Regions from separate parts of the Pauljensenia sp. C0170B4 genome, predicted to be linked through region 1. Evidence: riboswitches for the same ligand, from Rfam matches in the RefSeq annotation. Region 1 holds a riboswitch; the other holds the start of a gene.
The links. Region 1 has a riboswitch for ZMP and ZTP ahead of AC1EJ1_RS08535 (bifunctional phosphoribosylaminoimidazolecarboxamide formyltransferase/inosine monophosphate cyclohydrolase). Riboswitches for the same ligand answer to the same signal wherever they lie in the genome.
Positions count from the first base shown of each region.

Region 2: another riboswitch for ZMP and ZTP. It lies ahead of glyA (serine hydroxymethyltransferase); the one in region 1 lies ahead of AC1EJ1_RS08535 (bifunctional phosphoribosylaminoimidazolecarboxamide formyltransferase/inosine monophosphate cyclohydrolase).

Region 1 covers NZ_JBWPVS010000006.1:19,376-22,782, forward strand. The annotation lists gene AC1EJ1_RS08530 (cell division protein PerM) at 1-1,603, shown strand, start outside; ZMP/ZTP riboswitch at 1,633-1,719, shown strand; gene AC1EJ1_RS08535 (bifunctional phosphoribosylaminoimidazolecarboxamide formyltransferase/inosine monophosphate cyclohydrolase) at 1,749-3,407, shown strand, end outside.
Region 2 covers NZ_JBWPVS010000011.1:2,828-6,234, reverse strand. The annotation lists gene AC1EJ1_RS10230 (amidohydrolase) at 1-593, shown strand, start outside; gene purU (formyltetrahydrofolate deformylase) at 716-1,594, shown strand; ZMP/ZTP riboswitch at 1,638-1,722, shown strand; gene glyA (serine hydroxymethyltransferase) at 1,797-3,089, shown strand; gene AC1EJ1_RS10215 (bifunctional methylenetetrahydrofolate dehydrogenase/methenyltetrahydrofolate cyclohydrolase) at 3,086-3,407, shown strand, end outside.

The DNA of each region.
Region 1 (3,407 bases):
TGATGATGAACCCGAATTGGATAATTCGGAAAAAGAAACTGAACGCCTCGACCTTGACGGAGCCGATGAGACAGATGCCAAGGCGCCCTCGCCAATTCGAGTGGCCCCGGCACCTCAGGTGCACGACGAGGAACCTCACACCACTCGCACCGCCGTGCGGCGACGCACGATCCGCATCGCACTGCCTGACGGGTGGGCACGCTCCGGCCTGGCCGGCATTGAGGCGGCCCTGATCGGATGGGCGTTCATGATGGTCGTGACGCTGGTGGGGTACTGGTTCGTCTCGCAGAACCCCTGGCTGGCGTCGACCAGCTGGGACGATGCTCGGGCAGTCGGTGGTGACCTCTGGGCTGCGACGCTGGGAGCGCCGATCACGGTGGGGCAGAGCGACATCCTCGCCATTCCGACACTGCTCGGAGCGCTGCTGATCATCATTTTGCGTGTTCTTCTGCTGCCGGGACGGGATTTTCCTGCCGCCGCGCAGTGGATGGCTGTCCCCACGTTTGCAGTCACGGCGCTCATTACAGCTGGAGCGTCCTCGGCTCACATCAACGTGTGGCGCGCACTGCTCGGTGCGCTCGTCATTCCGCTTCTGGCAGCGACCTGGGCGGTAGTTGCTGCTCGACACACGTGGACATGGCCCACGATTTCATCTGAACGGCGCGAATCGTTGACATGGCTGTGGTCAGGGCTGCGCCTTGGTCGCGTTGCCGTGGCACTGACAGTGCTGTTCAGCCTGATCATGAGCGCCGTGTCAATCCTTGTTTCTCTCCAGCGTATCTCCGGTATCCACGAACTGCTCTTTGCTTCGACCAAGGACACGGTCATCATCAACATTGTCCAGGCCCTGTTTGCTCCGTCGATCATGGCATGCGCACTGGCGTGGATCGCGGGGCCTGGTTTCTACGTGGGTGCCGACGCCCTCCATTCAGCGGCGAACGCACCTGTTGCGCCGATTCCGGCGATCCCGATTCTTGCGGCCGTCCCACAGACAGCTCCGGGCCACTGGGTGGCCTGGGCGTTGGTGGGAGTGGGAATCCTGCTGGGCGCATGGGCGGCGTGGCGGCATCGTATGACGCACCTGTGGAAACAGGCGGCTGCGATGGGAGTGGCCACCGTGATCACTGCGCTCGTCATCGCAGCGTGGCTTGTCTCGTCGCGCATGTCGTTGGGGTCGACCCGTCTGAGCGTCGTTGGCCCGCGCGTGTGGTGGAGTGTGCTGTTCGTCGTACTGGAAGTGTGCATGGTCGCACTCGCGGTGTCCCTGGCAGCACATCCGACCACGATCGCGTGGGTGCGCCGAGCGGCCGCAGCTTTGACGGCGTGGACGAAGGCGCGTATTGCCGCATGGAAGAAGAATCGCGCCCAGTCATCGACGAGGGAGACGCCCCTTCCAGCTCCTGACCTGAATGAAGCCGGCGAAGAGACGCCGGAGGAAGAGGAAACGGCGCTGGAAGAAGAGGTGACCGAAGAACTGCCCGCTCCTCCGCGTGCTCCGGATGCCCGCATGGAAGCACTCAAAGCCAGCGCTGCGCCCACGGAACCCATCGCCGTGTCAGACAATACTGACAACAGTGACGAAGATCTGAAAGATCACAGCTAGTCGCATATCCAGCGCCGCCCTCGTACACTAAAAGAGGCCGCAACTGGCGAGGGTGGAGGACCACCGGGAAGCGGCTGAAGCAGCCTCGCACGGCGCCGCCCGCCTGGGCGCTGAGGACCGACCTTGAACCCCTTTGGAGGAAGAATTGTCAGTCCGTTTGGATAACCTCGAACCCGTTGATGTCCGCCCGATCCGCAGAGCACTGATCTCCGTTTACGACAAGACCGGCCTGGTTGACCTGGCTCGCGCACTCGCTGATGCTGGCGTCGAAATCGTGTCCACCGGTTCAACTGCACAAAAAATCCGTGACGCGAAGATTCCTGTGACGCCCGTGGAAGACGTGACTGGTTTCCCCGAGGTGCTGGAAGGTCGCGTCAAGACGCTGCATCCGAAGATCCATGCCGGCATTCTCGCTGATCAGCGCAAAGCCGATCACCGCCAGCAGCTCGAAGACCTGGGGATCGCAGCATTCGACCTGGTGGTATGCAATCTGTATCCGTTTGAGGACACGGTTGACTCGGGCGCAGGATTCGACGAATGTGTTGAGCAGATCGACATCGGCGGCCCGTCGATGGTGCGCGCTGCTGCGAAGAATCACCCCTCTGTTGCCATTGCTACCAACCCGGAGCAATATGACGCGGTGATCGACGCTGCACGTTCTGAGGGATTCACTCTGGAGGAGCGTCGCGAACTGGCAGCGGCCGCATTCCGTCACACAGCAAATTACGACGCCGCCATCGCTGACTGGTTCGAAGACGAACTGGATGCTGATCTTGATGTTGACGAGTCGGCTGAAGCCGATGACGTTGATGACGCACAGTGGCCACCGGTTCTCGTATCCGCTTTCGAACGCCTCCACGCCTTGCGTTACGGCGAAAATCCGCATCAGGATGCCGCCGTATACGGCGACATCGTCGAGCTGATGGGCGAGGGTGAAGTTGACGTTGAGTTTGACGAGCCAGGCGATGAACAGGACGGCGACGACACGACCCAGGACCTGCTGCCTGGCATCGCGAACGCGCGCCAACTGCATGGCAAAGCGATGAGCTACAACAACTACACCGATGGTGACGCAGCACTGCGTGCAGCATTTGACCATGACGAGCCGTGCGTGGCCATCATCAAGCACGCGAACCCGTGTGGGATCGCCATTGGCGCAGATGTGGCGGAAGCACACCGCAAGGCGCATGCATGCGATCCTGTGTCAGCATTCGGTGGAGTGATCGCAGTCAACCGTGAGGTCAGCGTCGAACTGGCAAGGCAGATCAAACCGATCTTTACCGAGGTCGTCCTGGCGCCCTCCTACGCCGAAGGCGCACTGGAAGTACTGGAAACGAAGAAGAACCTGCGAATTCTGCAGGTAGTGCCACCGGTACGCGGAGCCCTGGAGTTCAAGCAGATTTCCGGGGGACTGCTGGTGCAGGAACGCGACGACATTGACGCTGACGGTGACGATCCGGCGAACTGGACTTTGGCGGCAGGCGAGCCGGCCGATGAGGCAACACTGCGGGACCTAGAGTTCGCGTGGCGCACCGTGCGAGCCGTGCGGTCGAACTCAATCCTGCTGGTTCACGACGGTGCAAGCGTCGGGGTTGGCATGGGTCAGGTCAACCGCGTGGACTCCTGCCGTCTTGCGGTCGAACGCGCGAACACGCTGGGTGGCCGCACAACAGGTGACGCCGCTGCTGACAAGGTGGATTCGGCGGGCGGTGCACGCACAGCCGATGTGGTCGCTGACGAGCCGGAGCGCCGTTCCGAAGGTGCCGTTGCAGCCTCGGACGCATTCTTCCCGTTTGCTGACGGC
Region 2 (3,407 bases), on a different contig from region 1:
TGGCAGCTCACGCTTCAGGCGCGCCGCAAAAAGGCAAGAACACCATTCTCGCCGCGTGCACCGCAGTGTTGAACCTGTATGCGATTTCGCGCCACTCAGAAGGGGCGACCCGCGTGAGTGTCGGCAAGATCGTTGCCGGCGATACCCGCAATATTGTCGCAGATCATACACATTTTGAGATGGAAGTTCGCGGTTCAACGACCGAGATCAACGAGTACATGGAGCACCGAGCCCGCACCGTGATCGAAGCGGCTGCACAGATGTATGAGTGCGACTACGAGATCGTGCGCATGGGAGAGGCCATCTCCCTGGATTCCGATCCGGACCTGATGGACCGAATCGCTGAAGCTGGCGAGTTGGTGGGCGTACGCGCCAATGACCCGAAGTGGGTGGAAATGACCGCTTCCGAAGACTACGCATTCATGATGAAGCGAGTCCAGGACAACGGCGGAAAGGCCTCATTGCTGCTGATCTTCACTCCGTCGAAAGGCGGCCTGCACTCCGTCGAGTTCACGGTGGATGAAGCTGTCCTGCCCAAAGGAGTGCGCGTCATCAGCGCAGCCGCCATCGCGGAAATGCCAGTCGCACACTAACTGAGTTCACATCGTTATGTCGCCGAGTGGTCGCATGCATGCGACCACTCGGCGCACACCACGTATCAGAAGCGGTGGACTGGATTAGGCCGGAGTGCCTGTGAATCATTACCCTTAGGACTATGGAACATGATTCGACAGTGCCCCCCTCGACAATCGACAAGCTTGTCATCACCCTTTCCTGCCCGGACCAGCCAGGAATTGTTCACGCAGCCTCCGGCATCATGAGCGACATCGGCGGCAACATCATTCAGTCGCAGCAATTCGGTGACCCGGATACCGGCCTGTTCTTCATGCGAATGGAAGCTGAATCACCTGTTGGTCGAGGTCCTGTCGAAGAAGGCCTGACACGAATCGCCGACAAGTTCAACGCCTCCTGGCGCGTCGACCAGTTGGGGCGACCGCTTCGCACCGTCATTATGGTTTCGCGCGAAGGGCACTGTCTCACGGACCTGCTCTATCGGCAGCGCTCTCAAGGTCTGCCTATCGAAGTGGTTGCAGTTGTCGGTAACCACCCTGACCTCGCGCCGGTCGCACAGTTCTACGGCGTCCCCTTTCTCAGTATTCCGGTCACCAAGGATTCAAAAGTGCGCGCCGAGGCAGAACTTCTTGACCTCATCAAGTCCGAGCAGGTTGAATTGGTTGTCCTGGCCCGCTATATGCAGATCCTGTCTGATTCGGTATGCCGTGAAATGGCCGGACGCGTCATCAATATTCACCACTCATTCCTGCCTTCGTTCAAAGGCGCGCGCCCATACGCCCAGGCTCACGAACGAGGCGTCAAACTCATCGGCGCAACCGCGCACTACGTTACAGCCGACCTGGACGAAGGGCCGATCATCGAGCAGGATGTCACGCGAGTTACGCACGCCGATTCCACCCGCGACATGGTGGAGCTGGGGCAGGATGTTGAACGCCGAGTCCTCGCGCAGGCAGTGCGTTGGCATGCCGAACGCCGTGTCCTGATGAACGGCAACCGAACCGTTGTGTTCTCACGCTAGTGTCCGCACTGGCGGTTTCCGCAGCGGAACACAGTTGATAAGATGAATCTGTCGCAACTGGCGAACAGGTGGGATGACCACCGGGGAGCGAAAAAGGGTTGTCGCGGTCGCCCGCCTGGGCCACGCAACCGAGCGAGGTACGGCTGGGGCCGCCCTCGCCACTAGTGAAAGCCAGACAAGCGAATTGAAAACTGGAGCAGCAATGAGTGATTCTCTCAACTCCCATACGTTGGCCGAACTCGATCCTGACATCGCAAAGGTGCTGGATGATGAGCTGAACCGTCAACGTGCCACCCTTGAAATGATCGCGTCGGAAAACTTTGTCCCGCGTGCAGTCCTGCAGGCTCAGGGATCAGTTCTGACCAACAAGTACGCCGAAGGATACCCGGGACGCCGCTACTACGGCGGGTGCGAGGCAGTGGACGTTGCTGAAAGTCTCGCAATTGAACGCGCCAAGAAAGTGTTCGGTGCCGATTTCGTCAACGTGCAGCCACACTCAGGCGCGCAGGCCAATGCCGCCGCGCTCATGGCGATGGCAAAACCGGGGGACACGATTTTGGGTCTGTCCTTGGCTCACGGCGGCCACCTGACACACGGAATGCGCATCAACTTTTCCGGCAAGATGTACCACGCCACCGCATACGAAGTTGACCGCACAACAATGCGTATCGAGCCTGATCAGGTGCGTGAAGTGGCGATGCGTGAGCGTCCCCGTGTGATCATTGCCGGCTGGTCGGCCTACCCTCGTCACCTTGACTTTGCTGCTTTCCGCAGCATTGCCGACGAGGTTGGCGCTGCGCTGTGGGTTGACATGGCGCACTTTGCCGGCCTCGTTGCAGCCGGACTGCACCCAAGCCCACTGCCCCACGCCGACGTGGTGACCACGACGGTCCACAAGACACTGGGGGGTCCCCGCTCCGGCATGATCTTGTCCGCGCGCGGCGAGCAGTGGGGCAAGAAGCTGAATTCTGCTGTGTTCCCAGGTCAGCAGGGTGGCCCGCTGATGCATGTGGTGGCAGCGAAGGCTGTCGCAATGAAAGTGGCTCAGACCCCGGAGTTCAAGGATCGTCAGGTCAGAACTCTTGCCGGCGCGCAGAAACTTGCGGAGCGTCTGGGACGCGACGATGCGAAGAAGGTCGGCATCAAGCTGGTCACCGGCGGCACAGATGTGCACCTGGTGCTCGTTGACCTGGTTGATTCAGCTCTTGACGGCAAGCAGGCTGAGGATCTGCTGCACGAAGTCGGCATCACGGTCAATCGCAATGCTGTGCCGTTTGACCCGCGCCCACCGGCAGTCACATCCGGTCTGCGTATCGGAACGCCGGCGCTGGCTACGCGCGGTTTTGGCGATGAGGAGTTCACCGAAGTTGCCGACATCATCGCGACCGCATTGGTTCAGGCGGCCTCCAAGGAAACAGTGGATATGGAGGGTCTGCAGGCGCGCGTGCGTGCACTGACCGATGCCTTCCCGTTGTACGACGGGCTGCAGCAGTGAGAGCGCCGTGGGAAGGTGCCGCACAGGTACTGGATGGGAAAGCCACCGCTACTGCAATAAAGGGCGAGCTTGCTGAACGCGTCTCACGGCTGCGCGAAGCCGGTGTTCATGCAGGGCTGGGAACAATCCTGGTGGGTGAAGATCCCGGGTCAGTGACCTATGTTGCCGGCAAACACCGTGACTGTGCGGAGGTTGGTCTCGAGTCGATTCGCATTGACTTGCCCGAGTCGGCCTCTCAGGCTGATATCGAGCAGGCTGTCGACCAGCTCAACGCTGATCCTGCCTGCACGGGTTTCATTGTGCAGCTTCCGCTACCCG